Regions from separate parts of the Amycolatopsis sp. NPDC059657 genome, predicted to be linked through region 2. Evidence: riboswitches for the same ligand, from Rfam matches in the RefSeq annotation. Region 2 holds a riboswitch; the other holds the start of a gene.

Region 1 (18,105 bases), on a different contig from region 2:
GGTCACGGTGCTCGCCACGATCGGCGGCGTGATCGTCGTCGGCTTCGGCGGCGGCCTGATCAAGCCCGCGCAGCAGCGCTGGGACGGCTGGATGGCGAACGTCCAGGGGCAGCTGAGCACCAGCGACCACACCACGCCCGCCGCGCGCACCTCCGAGCCCATCTCGAACGGCATGGACACCCCGACGCCGCCCGCAGGCATGGCGCGCCCCGGGCCCCGCTGACCTGGCGTACGAGGAAGGCGCCAAGCCCCGCCCCAATGCGTCCTTCGGCACCTGGCAGGTGCCGAAGGACGCATTGGGGCGATCGGGGATGTTCGGCCGCTCACACTTGCTAGGGAATGCCCTGCCCCAGGAGCATGTTGGACTGGGGAGACGGAAGGGGCGCTGGCGTGGGTTTCTTGCTGCAACACGGCTTCACGGTGCTGGGTCAGTGGATCTCGATCGCCGAGCTGCTCGGCCAGCTGTGCGCGCTCGCCGTCGTCTTCCTCGCGCAACGCCGCACGCTGTGGACCTGGCCGGTGCAGGTCGGCGCCACCGTGCTGCTGTTCGCCGTCTACGTCTCCGCGCACCTCGGCGGCCTCGCCAGCAGGCAGGTCGCGATCCTGCTGATCTCGCTGTACGGCTGGTGGGCGTGGTCACGGCGCCAGGACCCGGTGTACGGCGTGGTCGTGCGCCAGGGCAGCTGGACCGAACGCCTGGTCATGATCGGCGCGTTCGCCGTCGGCACCACCGCGATGGCGCTGGTGCTGGACTCGCTCGACGCGTCGTGGGCGCCGTGGCCGGACGCCGCGATCTTCGTCGGGACGCTGGTCGCCTTCGGGGCGCAGGGCGCGGGGCTCGTCGAATTCTGGCTGGTGTGGCTGGTGGTCGACGCGATCGGTGTGCCGCTGCAGATCAAGTCGGGGCTCTGGTTCTCGGCGACCGTCTACCTCATCTTCGCCGCGCTGGTCGTGCACGGCTGGTGGAGCTGGAACCGCTCGGCCCAGCGGGTCGCCGCCGGGCGCGCGGTCACGGCAGCATCCAGCTGAGCACCGGGCTCGCCTGACCGGCCACGATCAGGCACATCAGCAGCAGAAGCCCGATACTCCACGGCAAGACCTTCCGCAGCAGCATGCCTTCCTCACCGGGCAGGCTCGCCGCGACGCACGCGATGGTCAGGTTCTGCGGCGAGATCATCTTGCCGAGCACGCCGCCCGAGCTGTTCGCCGCCGCCAGCAGATCCGCCGGCAACCCGGTCTTGTTCGCCGCGGTCACCTGCAGCGCGCCGAACAGGGCGTTCGCCGAGGTGTCCGAGCCGGAGACGGCGACGCCGAGCCAGCCGAGCACGGGTGAGAAGAACGCGAGCGCCGCGCCGGCGCCGGCGATCAGGTTGCCGATGGTCGCGGTCTGGCCGGACAGGTTCATCACGTACGCCAGCGCGAGCACGCCCATCACGGTCAGGATCGCGAACCGCAGCTCCTTGATCGTCGCGAGCCATTCCCGCGCGGTGTCCTTGAGCGAGACGCCGAGGAACACGGCCGTGATGACACCCGCGATCAGCACGAGCGTGCCGCCGGTGCTCAGCAGCGTGAAGGTGAAACTGTTGCCGGACACGGGTTTCCCGTTCGGCGCGGCCACGTTGAGGAACGGCCAGTGGAACTTCCAGGTCGCCTGGTCGAGCATCTTCTTGATCGGCGGCACCTGCGCGAGCGAGAAGATCACGATGATCAAGGCGTACGGCACGTACGCCTTGACGACGTCCTTGCGGTCGTCCGTGCTTTCCCGGCGCCTGCGCACGCCGACGACCAGCACCAGCGCGGCCGCACCCGCGAGCGCGGCGCCGATGTCGGCGAGCTGCGCCGAAACGAAGTTCGACACCGCGAACTGCACGACCCCGAACGCGATCCCGCAGACCAGCGCGGGCAGCCAGGTCTCCTTCAGCCCACGCTTGCCGTCGACGATCACGACCAGCAGCAGCGGCACGAACAACGCCAGCAACGGCGTCTGCCGTCCGACGATGGACGAAACCTGGTCCAGCGGCAGGCCGGTGACCTGCGCGAGCGTGACCACGGGCGTCCCCATCGCGCCGAACGCGACCGGCGCGGTGTTCGCCACGAGCGCCACGACGGCGGCCTTGACCGGGCTGAAACCCAGCGCCACCAACATGACCGCGCTGATCGCCACCGGAGCCCCGAATCCTGCAAGCGCTTCCATCAAGGCACCGAAACAGAAAGCCACGATCAGCGCCTGGATCCGCTGATCGTCGGAGACGTTCGCGAAACTGCGCCGCAGCACGTCGAAATGCCCGGTCCGCACGGTCAACCGGTAGATCCACAGCGCGTTGACGACGATCCACATGATCGGCCACAACCCGAACGCGGCGCCAGAGAACGCCCCCGAGATCGCCTGCCCGACCGGCATCCCGAACACGATGATCCCGGCGGCGAGCGCGACCGCCAGCCCGATCAGCGCCGCCCAATGCGCTTTCATCCGTACGACGCCGAGCAACACCAGCACGGTGGCCAGCGGCAGCACGGCGACGAGCGCGGACCAGCCGAGGCTGCCTAGCGGCGCGAGTTCCTGCACGAACATGACCGGGTCCCCGTTTCCACGATGCGAAAACACCCTTTCACTGCGTGGCCGAGATCTTCCTCACAACCCCGCCGCTTCGTCAAGCTTCCGTCTCACCCAAGAACTTCGGGCTGGGCTGGGGCTGCCGTGCCGCGATCAGCGAAGCCATCAAGAACAGGAGCGAAACCAGGATCGTCACGACGCACACCATCATCAGAAAGTGATTCGAGTTCGGATCTTCGGCTGTGCGGACAAGCTCGGGATCGGCCGGGTCGTAGACCACGGTGACGTTGTCCGACAACCGGTATGTCCGGCCGATGGTCTCGATCTCGGCGTGGTACGACCGGCCTTCGACGGTGTACTGGACCTGTATCGAGCGTGCTCCCTTGGTGGGGCTGTGCACGCTTTCCACGACACCTGTGGTGCGGGATCCGGTGGTGAGCAGGTTGTCCGCGGCTCCGGCGAGGAGCACGAAACCCAGGATCCCGCCGATGAAGACCGCCAGGCTGAGCACGGCTGGCCAGTATCTCCAACCGTCTTGTCCGTCTTTCCGCCCCAGTTTCATCGCAGGAGCTCAAGCCGCGCTAGCGGATCGTGGCGTGGGTTGGCCGGAGGTCGGCGATCGTCCGCACGCCCAGCAGCTGCATGGTCCGGACCAGCTCGGCGCGCAGGATGTCGACCGTGCGCTGGACGCCGCGTTCGCCGCCCGCCATCAGGCCATACAGGAACGCCCTGCCGATGAGGCAAGCGCTTGCGCCACGGGCCATGGCCGCGACGATGTCGCCGCCGGAGAGGATGCCGGTGTCGACCCAGACCTCGGCGTCGTCGCCCACCTCGTCGAGCGTGGGGGTGAGCAGCTCGATCGGGGTCGGGGCGCGGTCGAGCTGGCGGCCGCCGTGGTTGGACAGGAGCACCGCGTCGGCGCCGTGCTTGACCACGTCACGGGCGTCGGAGACGTTCTGGATGCCCTTGACCACCAGCTTGCCCGGCCAGGTCGCGCGGACCCAGTCGAGGTCGTCGAAGTTCAGCGTCGGGTCGAAGAGCTTGTTCAGCAGCTCGGCGACCGTGCCGTCGAAGTGACTCAAAGAAGCGAAGGTCAGCGGCTCCGTGGTCAGCAGGTTGAACCACCACGCCGGGTGGGTCGCGCCGTCGAGGAAGGTCTTCAAGGTCAGTGCGGGCGGAATGGTCAGACCATTGCGCACATCGCGCAGGCGCGCGCCCGCGACCGGGGTGTCCACGGTCAGCAGCAGCGTGTCGTAGCCTGCCTCCCAGGCGCGATTCATCAGATCTTCGCCGGCGCCGTGGTCGCGCCAGACGTAGAGCTGGAACCACTTGCGGGCCTCGGGCGCGGCCGCGGCGGCGTCCTCGATCGAGGTGGTCGCCATCGTCGAGAGCGAGAACGGGATGTCGTTGCGCTGGGCGACGCGGGCGACGGCGCATTCGCCCTCGTGGTTCATCATGCGCGTGAAACCGGTGGGCGCGAAGGCGAACGGCAGCGCCGAGCGCTTGCCGAGAATCTCCACGCTGGTGTCCACATCGGACACTCCGCGCAGCACGTTGGGGTGGAATTCCACGCTGCGGAAGGCCTGGCGGGCGCGGCGCAGGCTGTCTTCGAGCTCGGCGGCGCCGTCGGTGTAGTCGAAGGCCGCGCGCGGCGTGCGCTTGCGGGCGAGTGTCCGCAGGTCGGCGATGGTGTGCGCGCCGGCGAGGCGGCGCTCGGTCGGGTTGAGCACGATCGGCTTCGGGCGAAGGATCTGCTTCAGCTCGCTCGGCTTGGGCAGGCGGCGTTTCGTCACACGATCATCTCCCGAATATGAAAGGACCCGGCAGACATCCGATGTCTGCCGGGTCCTTTCTAGCACTTATTTACGCGGAACCCGAGTCCGAGGTCTGCGGACCGGCCGCCGAGACGTCGTCGATGCGGTACTTCTGCGCCGCCTCGACCACCTTCGACTGGTCGACCTTGCCCTGCTTGGCCAGCGCGGACAGCGTGCCGACCACGATCGACTGGGCGTCGACCAGGAACTTGCGCCGTGCCGCCGGGCGGGTGTCGGAGAAGCCGAACCCGTCCGTGCCGAGGGTGAGCATGTCGTTCGGCACCCACGGGCGGATCAGGTCCGGCACCGCGCGCATCCAGTCCGAAACGGCCACGACCGGGCCTTCGGTGCCGGAGAGCGCCTGGGTCACGTACGGCACGCGTGCCTCGCTGCCCGGGTAGAGCAGGTTGTCGTGGTCGATCGCCACGGCCTCGCGGCGCAGCTCGGTCCACGACGTCGCCGACCACACGGCCGCGCGCACGCCCCACTCGTCCTCGAGCAGCTTCCGCGCCTTGAGCGCGTCCGGCATGGTGACGCCGGAGACGAGGATCTGCGCCTCCGGGCCGCTGCCCGCCGGAGCCTCTGCGTAGCGGTACAGGCCCTTGAGCAGGCCGTCCACGTCGAGGTTCGCCGGCTCGGCTGGCTGCTGGTACGGCTCGTTGTAGATGGTCATGTAGTACATGACGTTCTCGCCGTTGCCGTCCGGCCCGGTGTCGCCGTACATGCGGTGCAGGCCGTCGCGGACGATGTGCGCGATCTCGAACGAGAACGACGCGTCGTACGCCACGATCGCCGGGTTCGTCGCCGCGAGGAGCAGCGAGTGGCCGTCGGCGTGCTGCAGGCCTTCGCCCGTCAGCGTGGTGCGGCCCGCGGTGGCGCCGAGGATGAACCCGCGTGCCATCTGGTCGGCGGCCGCGTAGATGCCGTCACCGGTCCGCTGGAACCCGAACATCGAGTAGAAGATGTAGATCGGGATCATCGGCTCGCCGTGCGTCGCGTACGACGTGCCCACGGCGGTGAACGACGCCGTCGAACCGGCCTCGTTGATGCCCTCGTGGAGGATGACGCCCTTCTCGGACTCCTTGTACGCCAGCATCAGGCTCGCGTCGACCGAGGTGTACGTCTGGCCGTGCGGGTTGTAGATCTTGGCGGTCGGGAACATCGAGTCGAGGCCGAAGGTGCGTGCCTCGTCCGGGATGATCGGGACGATCCGCTTGCCGATCTCGGAGTCCTTCGCCAGCTCGCGGATGAGCCGGACGATCGCCATGGTGGTGGCGACCTCCTGCTTGCCGGAACCCTTGCGGATGCCTTCGTAGACCTTGTCGCCGGGCAGCACGAGCGCCTTCGCGCGCGCGGCGCGGCGCTCGGGCAGGAAACCGCCCAGCGTGCGGCGGCGCCCGATCATGTACTCGATCTCCGGCGAGTTCTTGCCGGGGTGGTAGTACGGCGGCAGCTTCGGGTTCTTCTCGAGCTCCTCGTCGCTGATCGGGATGCGCTGGGCGTCGCGGAACAGCTTGAGGTCGTCGAGCGTGAGCTTCTTCATCTGGTGCGTGGCGTTGCGGCCCTCGAACGACGAACCGAGGCCGTAGCCCTTGATCGTGTGCGCGAGGATCACCGTCGGCTGGCCGTGGTGCTCCAGCGAGGCCTTGTACGCCGCGTACACCTTGCGGTAGTCGTGGCCGCCGCGCTTGAGGTTCCAGATCTCGGCGTCGGTGAGGTCCTTGACGAGGTCCTTCGCCCGCGGGTCGCGGCCGAAGAAGTGCTCGCGGACGAACGCGCCGTCGTTGGCCTTGTAGGTCTGGAAGTCACCGTCGGGCGTGGTGTTCATCAGGTTGATGAGCGCGCCGTCGCGGTCGCCGTGCAGCAGGTTGTCCCACTCGCGGCCCCAGATGACCTTGATCACGTTCCAGCCCGCGCCGCGGAAGTACGACTCCAGCTCCTGGATGATCTTGCCGTTGCCGCGCACCGGGCCGTCGAGCCGCTGCAGGTTGCAGTTGATCACGAAGGTCAGGTTGTCGAGGCCCTCACCGGCCGCGACGTGGATCAGGCCGCGCGATTCGGGCTCGTCCATCTCGCCGTCGCCGAGGAACGCCCAGACGTGCTGGTCGTTGGTGTCCTTGATGCCGCGGTCGCGCAGGTAGCGGTTGAACCGCGCCTGGTAGATCGCGTTCATCGGGCCGAGGCCCATGGACACCGTCGGGTTCTCCCAGAAGTCCGGCATCAGCCGCGGGTGCGGGTACGACGGCAGGCCGCCGCCCTCGCCGGCATGCGAGAACTCCTGGCGGAATCCGTCGAGTTGCTGCTCGCTCAGGCGGCCCTCGAGGAACGCGCGGGCGTAGATGCCGGGGGAGGCGTGACCCTGGATGTAGATCTGGTCGCCGCCACCGGAGTGGTCCTTGCCGCGGAAGAAGTGGTTGAAACCGACCTCGTAGAGCGCCGCGGAAGAGGCGTACGTCGAAATGTGGCCGCCGACACCGATACCGGGGCGCTGCGCGCGGTGCACCATGATCGCCGCGTTCCAGCGGATGTAGGCGCGGTAGCGGCGCTCGATCTCCTCGTCACCGGGGAACCATGGCTCGTTCTCGGTGGGGATCGTGTTGACGTAGTCCGTCGCGGTCAGCGGCGGAACACCGACGTTGCGCTCCCTGGCTCGCTCCAGGACGCGCAGCATCAGGTACCGCGCACGCTGCTGACCTCCCCTTGCGAGCGCCTCGTCGAAGGAGTCCAGCCATTCGGCGGTCTCCTCCGGGTCGATGTCGGGCAGGTGCGCCGCCAACCCGTCACGGATGACTCGGACGCGTGCCGGGGCCTCCGTGCTGGGGGCGCCGTCGTTCTGCGGGGCCAAGGGATCTCCTCGCCAAATGGTTTGTGCTCTGTCGGTCTGCCTAGCAGCGATCTATCCCTGCCATCGTCGTCGCAAATCCCGCTTCCGTCACCGCTACTGCCCGGTAACGTTGCGCGACCCGGACGCGACACCACCACTGGATGGTTGTATCGCGCGCGCGACTTGTACTCACCCTATGCGACGCCCGTGCGCGGCGATCCACGGCAGGGGCCCCTGAACGCCGGAATTGCCGTCGCGGAGGGGGTGGTAAGGGCCGTACCCTGCGACACGAGTTGTTGCCGATCCGGTGTGGACGGTTGCGCGCGAGCCCTCACCAGTGTTCGCTAGTCGCATCGTGTACCCGAGTGTGGTGGTCCGCAGGCCGATCCGGCAGGCGGTAGCCGCCACACTCCGTCGTAAGTTGGAGGAGTGAAAACAGTGGTCGCCGCGGGAGACGCTGATCAGAACAGCGTCGCCGAAAGGCTTGGGATCAAGCCGGACATGGTGGTCCAGGAGATCGGCTGGGACGAGGACGTCGATGAGGACGTCCGCTCGGCGATCGAGGAAACGATCGGCGCTGACATCCTCGACGAGGATGCCCAAGAGGTCATCGACGTGGTGCTGCTGTGGTGGCGTGACGACGACGGTGATCTCGGAGACGCGCTGCTCGAAGTCCGGGGCCTCTTGAACGAGAACGGCGTGGTCTGGGTGCTGACCCCGAAGACGGGACAGCCCGGGCACGTCCAGCCAAGCGAAATCGCGGAAGCGGTGCCCACTGTGGGGCTCTCACAGACGGCCAACATCAGCGTCGCCGCCGGCTGGGCCGGCACGAAGCTCGTACCGCCGAAGTCCAAGACCAAGCGCTGAACCGGGCCCTGCGGGCGACACGATAGGGTTGTCCCGCAGGCTCGGTTCGACGCGGTGAGAGGACTACAGAGGCATGGCCGTCGAGGTCGGTACGCAAGCCCCGGACTTCACGCTCAACGACTACAACAAGCAGCCGGTGAAGCTGTCGTCCTTCCAGGGTGACAAGCCGGTGCTGCTGGTGTTCTACCCGTTCGCGTTCAGCGGGATCTGCACCGGCGAGCTGTGCCAGCTGCGTGACGAGTTCGCCGACTACGACGGCCAGGGCGTGCAGGTGCTCGGCGTCTCCGTCGACACCCCGTTCTCGCTCAAGGCGTGGGCGGAGCAGCAGGGCTACCAGTTCCCGCTGCTGTCCGACTTCTGGCCGCACGGCGAGGTCGCCAAGGCGTACGGCGTCTTCAACGAGAACGCCGGCCTCGCGGTCCGTGGCACCTTCCTGATCGACAAGGACGGCGTCGTCCGCTTCGCCGAGGTCAACGCGCCCGGTGAGGCGCGCGACCAGGGCTCGTGGAAGAAGGCCGTCGCCGAACTCGCCTGAGTCCGGCTTTGCGGTGACGCCTCCCGGGGCGTCACCGGTCTAGGGCGCATAGCTCAGCGGGAGAGCACTCGGTTTACACCCGAGCGGTCGTAGGTTCGATCCCTACTGCGCCCACTCCCTGGCTCAGGGTCGTGAGTGTTTTGGCCGGTTAGAACCGGCGATACCACTCACGAGCCCTTTGCCCGTCAGGCCCAGGTCGGTTCGATCTCGGTCGCGCTGACGGGCGTCCGAGGTTCGGGCACCAGGCGGGAATCCGGGATGTGGAGCCAGCCTCGGTGGCGGGCTCCGGCGACGCGGACCTTCACCGAGGGCTCGAAGGACTTGTGGTCTATGCCCTCGTAGCCGTGGCGGATCACCGATTGGTAGATGTCGTGCGAGACGACCAGTATCAGCGGGGCGTCGATCGTGCGGAGCTTGCGTTTGACCTCGGGGGCGTCGAGCAGGCGGAAGGCGATGTCCAGCGCCTCGCCGAAGCAGCCCTGTGAGTCGTAGTTGACCTCGCCGGCGTGCAGGACGACGCGCAGCCGGAAGCTGTGTTCGGGGTCCTGCAGGGTGAGTTGCTCGGCCAGGCGCGGGATCACGCGGTTGAGGAGCAGCGTCTTCGGGGCCTCGTCGACCGGGTGGACCAGTATCAGCGCGCCGTCGCCGCGGTCGGCGGGCGGATCGTGGTGCTCGGCGGCTATCCCGCTGGAGCGCAGTGCTTCTTCCAGGATCGCGTACATGGAAGCGCGCAGCCTGGCCTTGGCCGTGTCCGTGCGGCTGGTGGAGCCTTCGATGTCGAGCACGAGAATCGTGCGGTGCCTCGGCAAGATCTGGTGACGGTTCATGGCGACCCTCGATTCCCCTCGACCGCCGTCAAAGCTGAAATTTGCTGAAACTCCACGAAATTCGCTAGGCTTCAGAGTAGAGGCTGAAGGTGACCTCGACAATGCCAGTGACCAGGCCCTCATGCCGCCTTGCCGTGCCATGGCCGGATTGAGGCCTTGTCGTAACATTCCGTGTACACGAGCCGATTCACCCTGTATACCCCGATCTTCAGCAAGCTAAACTGAAGTCAACTGGAAGGCCTGGTGCCGTGCAGGTGTATGAGGAACCGAGGCTCATGCTCGCCCGGCGGCTCAAGGAGCTGCGGGAGCAGAAGTGGCCCCGGTGCGTCATCACCCAGGGGCAGCTGGCCGAGGCGCTCTCGGCCAGGCGCTCGGTGAGTGTCGCCTCGATCTCCTCGTGGGAGAGCACCACCACGCCCAAGCCACCGCCGGTGCACCGGCTGGAGGCGTACGCGACCTTCTTCGCCACCGAGCGGTCGGTCGCGGGAGAGCCGTACCAGCTGCTCGACGTCCGCCAGCTGACCGAGGAAGAGCGGGCCGCGCGGGGCGACCTCCTGGCCGAGCTGACCGGGCTGCGCACGGCCGCCACCACCGAGCCCGTCGAGGCCTCGGCGGAGGGCGGCAACCTGCTGCGCTTCGACGACGGCAAGCCGATCACCATCGTCTGCTCGCAGCTGCCCGCCGAGCTGCTCAAGGGCTTCCCGTACGCCAACGTCGACGACCCCGACTACGTGCGGCTGTACACCTACGCCGACCCGGACGCGCTGCTCGAGCTGTACGGGCATGTCCGCGCGCTCAACCCCGGCGCCGACGTCCGGTACCGGCTGGCGTCCGAGCTCGGCAGCGCCGACTATCCGGCCATTCACCTGATCTCGCTGGGCGGCGTGGACTGGAACGCGCTGACCCGCGACCTGCTGCGGCGGCTGCGGCTGCCGCTGCGGCAGGAACTGCGGCCGGAACATTCGGAATCAGGACATTTCGAGATCAACGAAGGAGGTGAAAAGAAGAATTTCGTACCACATTTGCAGGAGGTCGACGGCAAGACCATTCTCGTCGACGACGTCGCGCATTTCTACCACGGGCCTAGCCCGTTCAATTCCGCGCTGACCGTCACCATCTGCAACGGCATGTACGGGCGTGGCACGCTGGGTGCCGTCCGCGCGCTGACCGACCCGTTGTTCAGCAGGCGGAACCAGGCGTACATCGAAAGGCGCTTCGCGGGGCGGAGAAGCATCAGTATCCTCAGTCGTGTGTCCGTGGTGAACGGCAGGCCCGTCGCGCCAGACTGGACCGATCCGAAGGTACGGCTGCACGAGTGGTCGGAGGAGCCGTTGTGAATCAGACCTTGGTCACGCCGGGAGACACGGGCTTCGCGCCCCGCTCCCACCACCAAGGATCCCACCTCCCTCTCCTCAACCGCAGGGGCTCCGTGCCGACCGGCGCAGCAAGAGTCGACGCGATCATCGTCCCCACCGCGCGTTTTCCCGAGCAGATGCACACCGCTGTCGCCGCGGCCGCCCGGTTGAACTGCACACTTGTCGTGCTCTGCAGCAAGCGCGCCTCCGCCGTGCGCACCGCCGAACTCGCGGTGGCCGCAGGCGTCGAGCTGATCTCCGTCGACGTCGGCCTGCTGCCGGACGGGCTGCTGCCCGAGTTCCACACCACCCGGCTGCTGCGCGAAACCCGGTTCGCCAGGTCGACGGACACCGGCCTCAAGCGCAATCTCGGCCTGCTGCTGGCGCGTTCGCTGGGCTGGCAACGGGTCGTGTTCCTCGACGACGACATCTTCATCCCCCGGATGGCCGATCTCACGGACGCCGTTCGGTTGCTCGACCGTTACGCCAATGTGGGCCTTTCGATCACCGGGTTCCCCGACAACTCGGTGGTCTGTCACGCGAACCGCTACTCCGGCGGCTCGCAGGAAATGTTCATCGGCGGCGGCGCGCTCGCGATCTCCGCGGAATCATTCGAATCGTTCTTTCCGGATATCTACAACGAGGACTGGTTCTTCCTGCTCGACGATCACGGATTACGTCCGTCGGGTGTCGTCGGCACCGCGGTGCAGGGGCCGTACGACCCATTTCTCGACACCGAAAGGGCGCGTTCGGAGGAATTCGGCGACGCGCTCGCGGAAGGTGTTTTCGCGCGGCTCGACGATCATCGGCCGCTCGAAACGGATCTGCGGTACTGGCGGGCGTTCCTGACCAGGCGCCGCACCTTCATCAGGGAGATCGTCGCCAGGGTCGAGTCGATGGGCGGGCCGGACGCCGAGCGGGAACGGGTGCTCGCCGCGCTCAAGGCCGCGCACATCCGCAGCCTGCTGGTCACCGCCGAGCTCTGCCTGGACTATCTCGCGGCGCTGTCGCTCGACCGCCGCCGGTGGCGTCGGCATCTCGCGCAGGCGCCGACCGGGCTGCATCCCGCGAAGGTGCTGGCCGAACTGGGCCTGCAGCACCGCGGCGAGTACGTGCCGATCAGTCCTCGAGTTTTTTGACCATGATCCGGCAGGTCTCGTCGTAGGACTTGCGGCGGCCGTCCTCGAGCACCTCGATGCCTTCGCAGGTGATCTGGCCGTGGTCCCATTCGTCGAAGTAGAGCCGTTTGTAGAGCAGTTCCGCGCGGAAGTTGGTGACCTCGACCGCCAGCGCCACGGTGTCGTACCCGGCTTCGCGCAGCAGATCCTCGCCCGCGCTGATCAGCTGGGTGCCGATGCCCCTGCCGCGGTAGCCCTCGAGCACCTCGATCCGGGTGAACAGGGGCACCCCTGGCAGCAGCTTCCGCAGCTCCGGCTCCTCGGCGGCTTCGAGCCAGATGTACATCGAGCCGAGCAGCACGTCGCCGGACCAGATGGTCAGCAGCTTCCCCAGGCCGAGCGCTTGGCGGTCCAGGCGGTCCTTGACGAACTCGCGGTCGCCCAGCACCTCGACCAGCGCGTCGACGTCACGATCCTGCGCGAGACGGATCTGGTTGCGGTGGGTCACGCGGGGATTCTCCGCTCTGGCTCTTCGTGGTCGGCAACCGGGCTGGTTTGTCGACCCTAGTCATTACTGCATACGTCTGATAATCCCCTAGAGACGTAGTCAAGGGCCCGGATTCCACTATGTGGCGGAGACGAAACCCCGGTGCCGGACGAGTTCCGCCACGGCCGAGCGGAGTAGCGAGAACGCGAAAGGGGCCGGGTCTGCCCCCTCGGCAGGCCCGACCCCGTTTCACGCGGCGCCGCGGGGCGCACATGAATCAGGACGCCGTTTCCCTGACACAGATACGCGGAGATCCATGGCAAACGGGTGATCAACATCGCCCGTCGTCACGCCGAGCCGATCTGGCCTGGCAGCGAGGTTTTCCGGGTTCGCGTGTGATCCATTCGTTACCTCAGAACAGGTTCTGGCAGGCGGGCATGTCCAGCTCGCGCGCGTACTTGGTGATCTCCTCGCGCAACGGGACGAGAACTTCTTCGACGATCTGCTCCGGCGATTTCCCTGTTCCGCCGTAGACGGTGAGGTCATCACCCCGGAGCATCAGCGAGTGGAGCTGAGCCGACTCCTTGAACTCACGCAGGTGGGCGACGAATTCGGGGGCGTAGTCGACCCGGTCGGGGATTTCGACGCGTTCCACGTCGAAGATCCAGGCGACCAGTGCGTCGAGGCGGTCGGGAAGGGTGGCCGCCTTCGCGATCCTCGTCGCGGCGGGCCCGCAGAGTTCATTCACCTTGCCGTGCCAGATCCGGCTGGGTGACACGTAGACGTACGTCGATTTCGACGGCGGTGGTGCGGGCGGCGGCGGCGTGTCGCCTGCCGGGGCGCAGGCGGTCAGTGTGGCCGCGACCAGCGTCGACATCCAGATTCGCGCATGCATGATTCCCCCAAGGTCGCGCTTTTTGAACACGTTCAAGATAGCGCCGGGCAAACCCTGGGGGCAAGGATTTTCTGAACGTGTTCAATTCAGCAGGGCGGCCGCCTTCGCCAGCTCGTCCAGCACCGCCTGCTGGGCCAGGCTGGGGGAGCGCCGGGCATGCCGCGCCAGCAGGATCGCGTTCGGCCGGATGCGCGGCGCCTGGAACTCGGCGAGGCCGCGGCCCGCGAGCGCGAACGCCGGCAGCAGCGAGAGACCCAGTCCCGCCGCGACGCACGCGCGCACCGCTTCGACGCTGCCGAGCCGCGTGATCTGCGGGTGCTCGCCCGCCGCGAGTTCGCGGGCGACGTCGTCGCTGTACGTGCAGCCCTCCTCGAGCAGGAACCACCGGTGCTTCGCGAGTTCGGCCCAGCCCGCCTTGCGCCCGGCCAGTGTGTGGTCCGGCGCGCAGGCGAACCCGAGATCGAGCGCGCCTGCTTTCCGGATCACGAGATCGGAGGCCCGCAGCGCCGGTTCGAGGATCAGCCCGACCGAGATCCGTCCGTCGCGCAGCCGCTCGACCGTGCCGGCGGTCCCCGAGGGTGTCAGCCGCACGTCAACGCCCGGGTGGCTCGCGTGCAGTGCGGCGATCGCGCCGGGCAGCAGGTAGGCGCAGAGCGACTCGGTCGCGCCGACGGTCACCTCGCCTTCGATCGGGCCGTCGGACGCGGCTTCGGCGCGCAGTGCGGCCTCGGCGTCGAGCAGCAGCTGGGCCCGCTCCAGTGCGCGGCGGCCTGTCTCGGTGAGCGCTGCGCCGGACGGCAGGCGGTCGATGAGGCGGGCGCGCAGCTCCCGTTCCAGCGTCTGGATGTGCGCGGTGACGGTCGATTGGGCGAGATGCAGCTCGGCGGCGGCCGCGGTGAAGCTGCCGGTCCGCGCGAGCGTGGTGAAGGTCGAGATCAGCCGGGTGTCCACGGTATCGAGCTTACCGATGGAGTCCATAGAGAATCATCGTTGGCTTCGATGGCTTCGCCGTACCATCATCGAAGCCATGGAACTGCTGCGCTACTCCGCCTTCACCACCGACCCGCACGGCGGCAACCCCGCGGGTGTCGTGCTCGGCGCCGGCCACCTCGGCGACGACGAGATGCTCCGCATCGCCGCCGAGATCGGCTACTCCGAGACCGCGTTCGTCGACGACGACCGCCTCCGCTACTTCAGCCCGCTGGCCGAGGTCGACTTCTGCGGCCACGCCACGATCGCCACCGCCGTCGCGCTCGCCGAGCGCTTCGGCGTGGGCCCGATGAAGTTCCAGACCAACGCGGGCGAGATCGCCGTCGAGACGGCCGTCGTGGACGGCAGGGTGACCGCGACGCTCACCAGTGCCCCGACCCGCTCGCGGCCCGCGACGGACACCGAACTCGACGAGGTGCTCGCCGCGCTCCGCTGGGACCGCGCCGACCTCGACCCGGCGTTCCCGCCGCATGTCGCGTTCGCCGGGAACGAGCACCTCGTGCTGGCCGCGGGCACGCGCGAGCGGCTCGCGAAGCTCGACTACGACTTCGAGTCGCTCGGCGACGTGATGAGCCGCGGCGGGTGGACCACGGTGCACCTGGCCTGGGCCGAGTCCGCCGAGGTGTTCCACGCCCGCGATCCGTTCCCGCCAGGCGGGGTCGTCGAGGACGCCGCGACCGGTGCGGCGGCTGCCGCCTTCGGTGGCTACCTGCGGAAGATCGGCAGGCTCGAAAGCGGTCGTTTCACGGTGCTGCAAGGGGAAGACATGGGACGGCCGAGCGTGCTGACCGTCGAGGTCGACGACCGGCCGGGTGTCCGTGTCACAGGCAACGCCGTCCGGATCCATTGAGTGGAAGGGCAAAGGTGGCGTGCTCTGGGCCGGCTTGGTGAGGGCCTCCCTCACCAAGTGCGCTGGCTGCGGCATCGAAGGCTGGTGTGATGGCTTTGCGTCGTCCAACGCCGCAACGCCATCGCGCCACGACGAGCGCGAGAGTCTTCGGTGCCTGGCAGACGGTCGGGAGCACCGTTACCTCACTGGTCTGGGCGAGCCGAGCGAACCGCCACTTCCCGGCGACGACCAGACGAGACGCCACGTTTGACTTTCCCCTCACTAATTGCGGCGCAACAGGTAGGTGTCCATGATCCAGCCTTTGCGCTCGCGTGCCCGCGAACGCAGTGCCACGATCTCCTCGGCGACGTCCGCGAGCCGTCCGGACACGACGAGCTCGTCGGGCGTGCCGAGGTAGGCGCCCCAGAAGATGTCCATGTCCTCGCCGGTGAACCGGGTGAACGTGCAGTGCGCGTCGAGCATGACGAGCACATCGTCCGCGCCGTCCGGCCAGCCGTCGGCGAGCCGCCGCCCGGTGGTGATCTGCACGGCGGTGCCGATGCGGTTGAACGTCGTCCTGTGCTGGGCCGCCAGCACGGAAACGCTGCTGACGCCCGGAATCACGGTGTAGTCGAACGCGGTTCCCCGCTCCTGTACGGCGTTCAAGAGGGTGATCGTGCTGTCGTAGAGCGCGGGATCACCCCAGACGAGGAACGCGCCCACCTCGTTCTCGCGCAGCTCCCCGGTGATGAGCCGGTCGTAGACATCGACGCGCCGTCCGTGCCACGCCTTGACTTCCGCCTCGTAGTCGGCGGGCGTGCGGTCGCGTTCGGGGTCCTTCGCCTCGGCCAGCCGGTACGGCCTGGTCACGTACCGGTCGAGGATCTCGTGGCGCAGGCGCACCAGGTCGGCCTTCTCCTTGCCCTTGTCCAGCACGAAGAAGACGTCGACCTCGTTCAGCCGGTTGATCGCCTGGACCGTCAGGTGCTCGGGGTCGCCGGCCCCGATACCGATCACATAGAGCTTGCGCACGCCGAGAGTCTGCCTTGGCGGGCCAGGGTGTGTCAGGTTAGGGGTCCCCTGGGATGGTCGCGGCCACCCCGTAAACCGGGTTCGCGGCCTCGACAGGCGCGGAATTGCCGCCCTAGGGTGAAATGAAGGCCCACGGATTCCCGGGGAAGCCGGTGCGAAACCGGCGCGGTCCCGCCACTGTGACCGGTTTTGCGCGCGCCGAACCGGAAGCCAGATCGCCGGCCGTGGGCTCGACGTGTTGTCCACGAGGATGGAGCTGGCACGAATGTCTCTTCGCCCTGCGAGGAAAACCTCCCTGCGACCAGGGTGGGTCAGGTGAGTGACGAACTGTTCCATTTCATCGGCGGCAAGCCGGTTTTCGGGACATCGGGGCGGTTCTGCGAACTGCCCGGCATCCGCGTCCCGCTCGCCGGCAAGCGTGAGGTCGGCTACGCCGTCGAAGTGGCGGTCGCGGCGCAGGACGAGTGGGCGCTGTGGCAACCGGACCGGCGACTGCGGGGGCTGATGGATTTTCTGGAGCGTGTCAGTGACGAACTCGACGGCTGCCCGGTGATGGTCCCGGTCTGGAACGCCGCGCCCGCGATCGCCTGCGGCAACTCGTTCGTGCTCAAGCCATCCGAGCGCGACCCGTCGATCGCGTTGCGCCTCGCGACCACGTTCCTCGACGCGGGCCTGCCGCCCGGCGTCTTCAATGTCATCAATGGTGACCGCGAGGCCATCGACGCGCTCATCGCGCACCCCCGTGTCGACGCGATCGGTTTCGTGGGACCTTCGGCCGTCGCCGAGTCCGTGCAGGCGACGGCGCTCGCGTACGGCAAGACGGCGCAGTGCTTCCACGGCACCCGCAGTCATCTCGTACCAGTGCCGGAGCCCGACACCGACGAGGTGGTCGGCGCCCTCGTCGGCGCGGGTACCGGCCCGGCCACCGAGGCGCAGATGGCCACCTCACTGGTGGCCCAGTTCGCCGACCGCGCCCCAGACCCGGTGGTCGAACGCCTGGCCGCCGTCTACCGTCCCGACTTCCGCCGTTCGGCAGGTTCCCGATGAACGATTCCCTTGTAGACGGTCATGCCTGAGCTGACGCGGCCCAAGCGCCGCCCCGCCAGGAAACGCGGCGGCACTCGCCCGGCCGTCGTGCTGGTCAGCGAGCTCGAGAGCCACCTCGAGCTCATCTGCAGGCTCGGCGAAGTCGGCCTGTACGAGCCGGAACTTTCCCGCCTGCAACGAGAAGACTGCGTCTTCGACGTGGACGTCTCAGGCGAGGTGCTCGCCGAGTACAAGGAAGCCGAGACGGCCCAGTTCGCGCAGCTGCTCGGGCAGTTCCAGGCGGTGCTGCTCGGCTACGACGAAGGCACGGGGGCGCGGACGTTGCTGCGGGATCTGTTGCCAGGGCTGGAAGGCATCCTCGATACCGGAGGCAGCACACTGCTCGGCTACGAAGAGGTGCTGATCCGGTTCCACGACGACCCGGCGTGGGATCTGAATACGTAGGCTATTGGAAGTCGCAGCCGGGGTTGGGCGCGTCCTCCGAGAGCGGGCTTCCGGTCGGCAGTACGTAAAGCACGTCGAGCACCACCGGCGTGGTGCCGAGGTTGCGTCCGATGTGGACAAGGTCGGGGTGCTCCGGGAACGTGGAGCCGGTGCGGTACACGTCCTCGGTGACGCAGTCGGCGTCGTTGTGGGTCAGCGTGCCCGCCTTGACGAAGGCGTAGAGCGTGCCGTCGTGGTAGTGCCAGCCGGTGCCGCCGCCGGGCTGGATGGTGATCTCGCGCAGGATGTAGTCGGTCTTGCCGAGGGTGGTTTTCGAGAGGATGACACCGGTCACGCCTGAGCTGGGCGTGGCCTCGGCGGTGGCAGGGACCAGCAGCGCGCCCAGTACGGCCGCGCCGGCGAGAATGCCTCGGACTGAGTTGCGCATGGTGATCCCCTTCGAGTAGACGGCTCGGAGGTTATCGGCAAACGCGCAGCCGATCCATGG
Region 2 (3,835 bases):
AACGCCCGCGCCGACGTCAACCAGCTGCTGCCGATGAAATACACCTGGGCCTGGGAGAAGTACCTCGCGGGCTGCAACAACCACTGGATGCCGACCGAGGTCGCCATGCAGGCCGACATCGCGCTCTGGAAGTCCAAGGACGGACTGACCGACGACGAGCGCCAGATGCTCAAGCGCAACCTCGGCTTCTTCGCGACCGCGGAGTCCTTGGTGGCCAACAACATCGTGCTCGCGGTGTACCGCCAGATCACCAACCCCGAGTGCCGCCAGTACCTGCTGCGCCAGGCGTTCGAGGAGGCCGTGCACACGCACACCTTCCAGTACATCTGCGAGAGCCTCGGCCTGGTCGAGGGCGAGCTGTTCAACATGTACCGCGAGGTCCCGTCCATCTCCGCGAAGGACGCCTGGGCGCTCAAGCACACCCAGAACCTGGAGAACCCGGACTTCGAGACCGGAACGCCCGAGGCCGACCAGGCCTTCCTGCGTGACCTCGTCGCGTTCTACGTGATCTTCGAGGGCATGTGGTTCTACACCGGCTTCGCGCAGATCCTCTCGCTCGGCCGCCGCAACAAGATGATCGGCATCGCCGAGCAGTACCAGTACATCCTGCGTGACGAGTCGATCCACCTGAACTTCGGCATCGACTGCATCAACCAGATCAAGATCGAGAACCCGCACCTGTGGACACCCGAGTTCCAGGCCGAGATCCGCGACATGCTCACGGAGGCCTGCCAGCTCGAGGTCGCCTACGCCCGCGACACCATGCCCCGCGGCATGCTCGGCCTGTCGGCCGACCTGTGCGAGCAGTACATGCACTTCATCACCGACCGCCGCGCCCAGCAGATCGGCCTCGCGCCGATCTTCGGCCAGGAGGAGAACCCCTTCCCCTGGATGTCCGAGGCGATGGACCTGAAGAAGGAGAAGAACTTCTTCGAGACCCGCGTCATCGAATACCAGTCGGGCGGCGCCCTCGACTGGGACTGAGCCTGACTCGTGATATCAAGCTTCGGGTTGGTGCCGTGAACGAGGGGAGCCCCTGCTGCGTTGGATGCAGCAGGGGCTCCCCTCGTTCACGTGGCAACCAAGGAGGCCGAGGTTCGGGGGTCGTGAGTGGTACGGCCGGTTCTAACCGGCGTAAACACTCACGACCCTGTACCTGACAGATCCTTCCACGGACTGGGAGCCGTCAGCGCGGCAGCGCGGATTCAGGCTAGGCTCGGCCACGCCACTGGTTCGCCAGGGCGTGGCCGTTTCACGCTCTGGCGAGGCAACAGGGAACCCGGTGTGAATCCGGGACTGCCCCGCAGCGGTATGTGGGAACGAAAGCCGTCACCGTGCGAGACACGGTAAAGCACTGGACACGAGTCCGGGAAGCGACGGCCGGTAGGCGCGTGTGTGACGCCCATGAGTCCGAAGACCTGCCTGTGGTGCGTGTGCCGCAGGCATGCGCGAGTCCGGGCCTCGCGGGAGGGCACGACACGTCATGGTGTCTTTTCGCGCGCGCACGGGCTCCTTCGACGAGCTCGCGAGGAGAGAGCTGTGACCACACGCATCGGCACCACCGTGCTGGGCTACCCGCGTATCGGCCCCGATCGGGAACTGAAGAAGGCCGTCGAGGCCTATTGGGCCGGCCGGATCGACGAGACCGAGCTACAAAAGATCGCCGCTGGGCTGCGCGCCAGCACCGTCGACGAGCTGCGGGCGGCCGGGCTGGACACGATCCCGTCGAACACCTTCTCCTTCTACGACCAGATGCTCGACACGACCGTGCTGTTCGGCGCGCTGCCGAAGCGGTTCACCGAGCTGGGGCTTTCGCCGCTGGACACGTACTTCGCCGCCGCGCGCGGGGTCCAGGAGGCGCCCGCGCTGGAGATGACGAAGTGGTTCGACACCAACTATCACTACCTGGTGCCCGAACTGGGCCCGGACACGTGCTTCGCGCTCAGCGGCACCAAGCCGCTCGACGAGTACCGCGAGGCCGATGGGGAAACCCGTCCGGTGCTGGTCGGCCCGCTCACCTACCTGCTGCTGTCGAAGCCGACCGTGGAGGGCTTCGATCCGCTGCAGCTGCTGGATCAGCTGCTCATCGCCTACACCGAGCTGTTCGCCCAGCTGCACCATGCCGGCGTGCAGTGGATCCAGCTCGACGAGCCCGCCTTCGCGGGTGATCGCACGGACCGTGAGCTGCAGCTGCTGTCGTACGCGTACCGCGTGCTCGGCGGGCTGACCTCGCGGCCGAAGGTGCTGGTCGCGGGGTATTTCGGCAAGCTGGGTAACGCGCTCGGGCGGCTGGCGCGCTCGCCGATCGACGCGCTGGCCGTCGATCTCGTCACCGATCCGTCCGAAGTGGACGCCGTCGCGGCCGAGAGTGCGCTCAAGGACAAGGAAGTCATCGCGGGCGTCGTCGACGGGCGCAACATCTGGCGCGTCGACATCGACACCGCGCTGGGCAAAGCCGCGACGCTGCTCGGGACCGCAGGCCAAGTCGGCGTGTCGACTTCGTGTTCGCTGCTGCACGTTCCCTACGACATCGACCGGGAAGACCTCGGCCGGGTGAACGGGTGGCTGGCGTTCGCGCGCCAGAAGGTCGACGAGGTGGTGCTGATCGGGCGCGCGCTGCGGGAAGACGTCGACCTCACCGCTGCCCGCGAGGCCACGAAAAGCCGTGCCACGGCGAAGGATCTCGTCGACGACCGCGTGCGGGCGCGGTTGCGGGCGCTGCGTCCCGAGCACATCACGAGGCCGCCGTACGCCCAACGGGCCCAAGCCCAGCAGAAGACGCTCAAGCTGCCCGCGCTGCCGTCCACGACCATCGGCTCCTTCCCCCAGACCGCCGAGGTCCGCAAGGCACGCGCCGCGCACCGCGCCGGCAAGCTCGGCGACGACGGCTACCGCGCCGCGATGCACGCCGAGATCGACAAGGTGGTGCGGCTGCAGGAAGATCTCGGCCTCGACGTGCTCGTGCACGGTGAGCCAGAGCGCAATGACATGGTCCAGTACTTCGCCGAGCAGCTCGCCGGGTTCGCCGCGACGGAGTTCGGCTGGGTCCAGTCCTATGGCTCGCGCTGTGTCCGGCCGCCGATCCTCTACGGCGACGTCTCGCGGCCGAAGCCGATGACCGTCGAGTGGGCGCGGTACGCGCAGGCGCTGACCGGCAAGCCGGTGAAGGGCATGCTCACCGGCCCGGCCACGATCCTCGCGTGGTCGTTCGTCCGCGACGACCAGCCGCTCGGCGACACCGCGCGCCAGGTCGCGCTGGCCATCCGCGACGAGGTGCACGACCTGGAGTCGGCGGGCATCCGCATCATCCAGGTCGACGAGCCCGCGCTGCGTGAGCTGCTCCCGCTGCGGGCGGCCGGCCACGAGGCGTACTTCGCGTGGGCGGTCGACGCGTTCCGGCTCGCCACCTCGGGCATCTCGGACTCCACCCAGATCCACACGCACATGTGCTATTCGGAGTTCGGCGAGGTGCTGCCCGCGATCGACGCGCTCGACGCGGACGTGACCAGCATCGAGGCCACCCGCTCGAAGATGGAGGTGCTCGCCGGCCTCAGCTCGGCCGGGTTCGGCCGCGGTGTCGGGCCGGGTGTCTACGACATCCACTCGCCCCGCGTCCCGAGCATCGACGAGGTCACCGGTCTGCTGCGCACCGCGATCGGCGCGGTGCCCGCGGAACGCGTTTGGGTGAATCCCGACTGCGGCCTCAAGACCCGCGGCTACGCGGAAGTCGAGCCCGCGCTGCGCAACCTGGTCGCGGCCGCACACCACGTCAGGGCCGAGCTTTAGGTAGTCGTGAGTGGTATGGCCGGGACGAAACGCGCAAACCGCACACCGC

The links. A riboswitch is a leader RNA that binds a small molecule or an ion and turns the genes downstream of it on or off. The one in region 2 is predicted to bind cobalamin.
Region 1: linked by a shared signal. The riboswitch ahead of ACFV15_RS33050 (aldehyde dehydrogenase family protein) and the one ahead of metE (5-methyltetrahydropteroyltriglutamate--homocysteine S-methyltransferase) in region 2 are both predicted to bind cobalamin.

The regions. Positions count from the first base shown of each region.
Region 1 is NZ_JBHWEB010000079.1:27,584-45,688, forward strand. Features, by position in the region: gene ACFV15_RS32965 (hypothetical protein) at 1-223, shown strand, start outside; gene ACFV15_RS32970 (nicotinamide riboside transporter PnuC) at 391-1,029, shown strand; gene ACFV15_RS32975 (L-lactate permease) at 1,010-2,572, opposite strand; gene ACFV15_RS32980 (DUF3592 domain-containing protein) at 2,652-3,065, opposite strand; gene ACFV15_RS32985 (alpha-hydroxy-acid oxidizing protein) at 3,136-4,347, opposite strand; gene aceE (pyruvate dehydrogenase (acetyl-transferring), homodimeric type) at 4,418-7,213, opposite strand; gene ACFV15_RS32995 (DUF3052 domain-containing protein) at 7,631-8,059, shown strand; gene ACFV15_RS33000 (peroxiredoxin) at 8,133-8,594, shown strand; tRNA gene ACFV15_RS33005 (tRNA-Val) at 8,637-8,708, shown strand; gene ACFV15_RS33010 (hypothetical protein) at 8,780-9,421, opposite strand; gene ACFV15_RS33015 (helix-turn-helix domain-containing protein) at 9,676-10,758, shown strand; gene ACFV15_RS33020 (hypothetical protein) at 10,851-11,915, shown strand; gene ACFV15_RS33025 (GNAT family N-acetyltransferase) at 11,896-12,402, opposite strand; gene ACFV15_RS33030 (hypothetical protein) at 12,794-13,276, opposite strand; gene ACFV15_RS33035 (LysR family transcriptional regulator) at 13,358-14,254, opposite strand; gene ACFV15_RS33040 (PhzF family phenazine biosynthesis protein) at 14,304-15,116, shown strand; gene cobF (precorrin-6A synthase (deacetylating)) at 15,378-16,127, opposite strand; cobalamin riboswitch at 16,226-16,369, shown strand; gene ACFV15_RS33050 (aldehyde dehydrogenase family protein) at 16,443-17,174, shown strand; gene ACFV15_RS33055 (hypothetical protein) at 17,196-17,618, shown strand; gene ACFV15_RS33060 (cupin domain-containing protein) at 17,620-18,045, opposite strand.
Region 2 is NZ_JBHWEB010000031.1:152-3,986, forward strand. Features, by position in the region: gene ACFV15_RS18640 (ribonucleotide-diphosphate reductase subunit beta) at 1-984, shown strand, start outside; cobalamin riboswitch at 1,213-1,441, shown strand; gene metE (5-methyltetrahydropteroyltriglutamate--homocysteine S-methyltransferase) at 1,540-3,786, shown strand.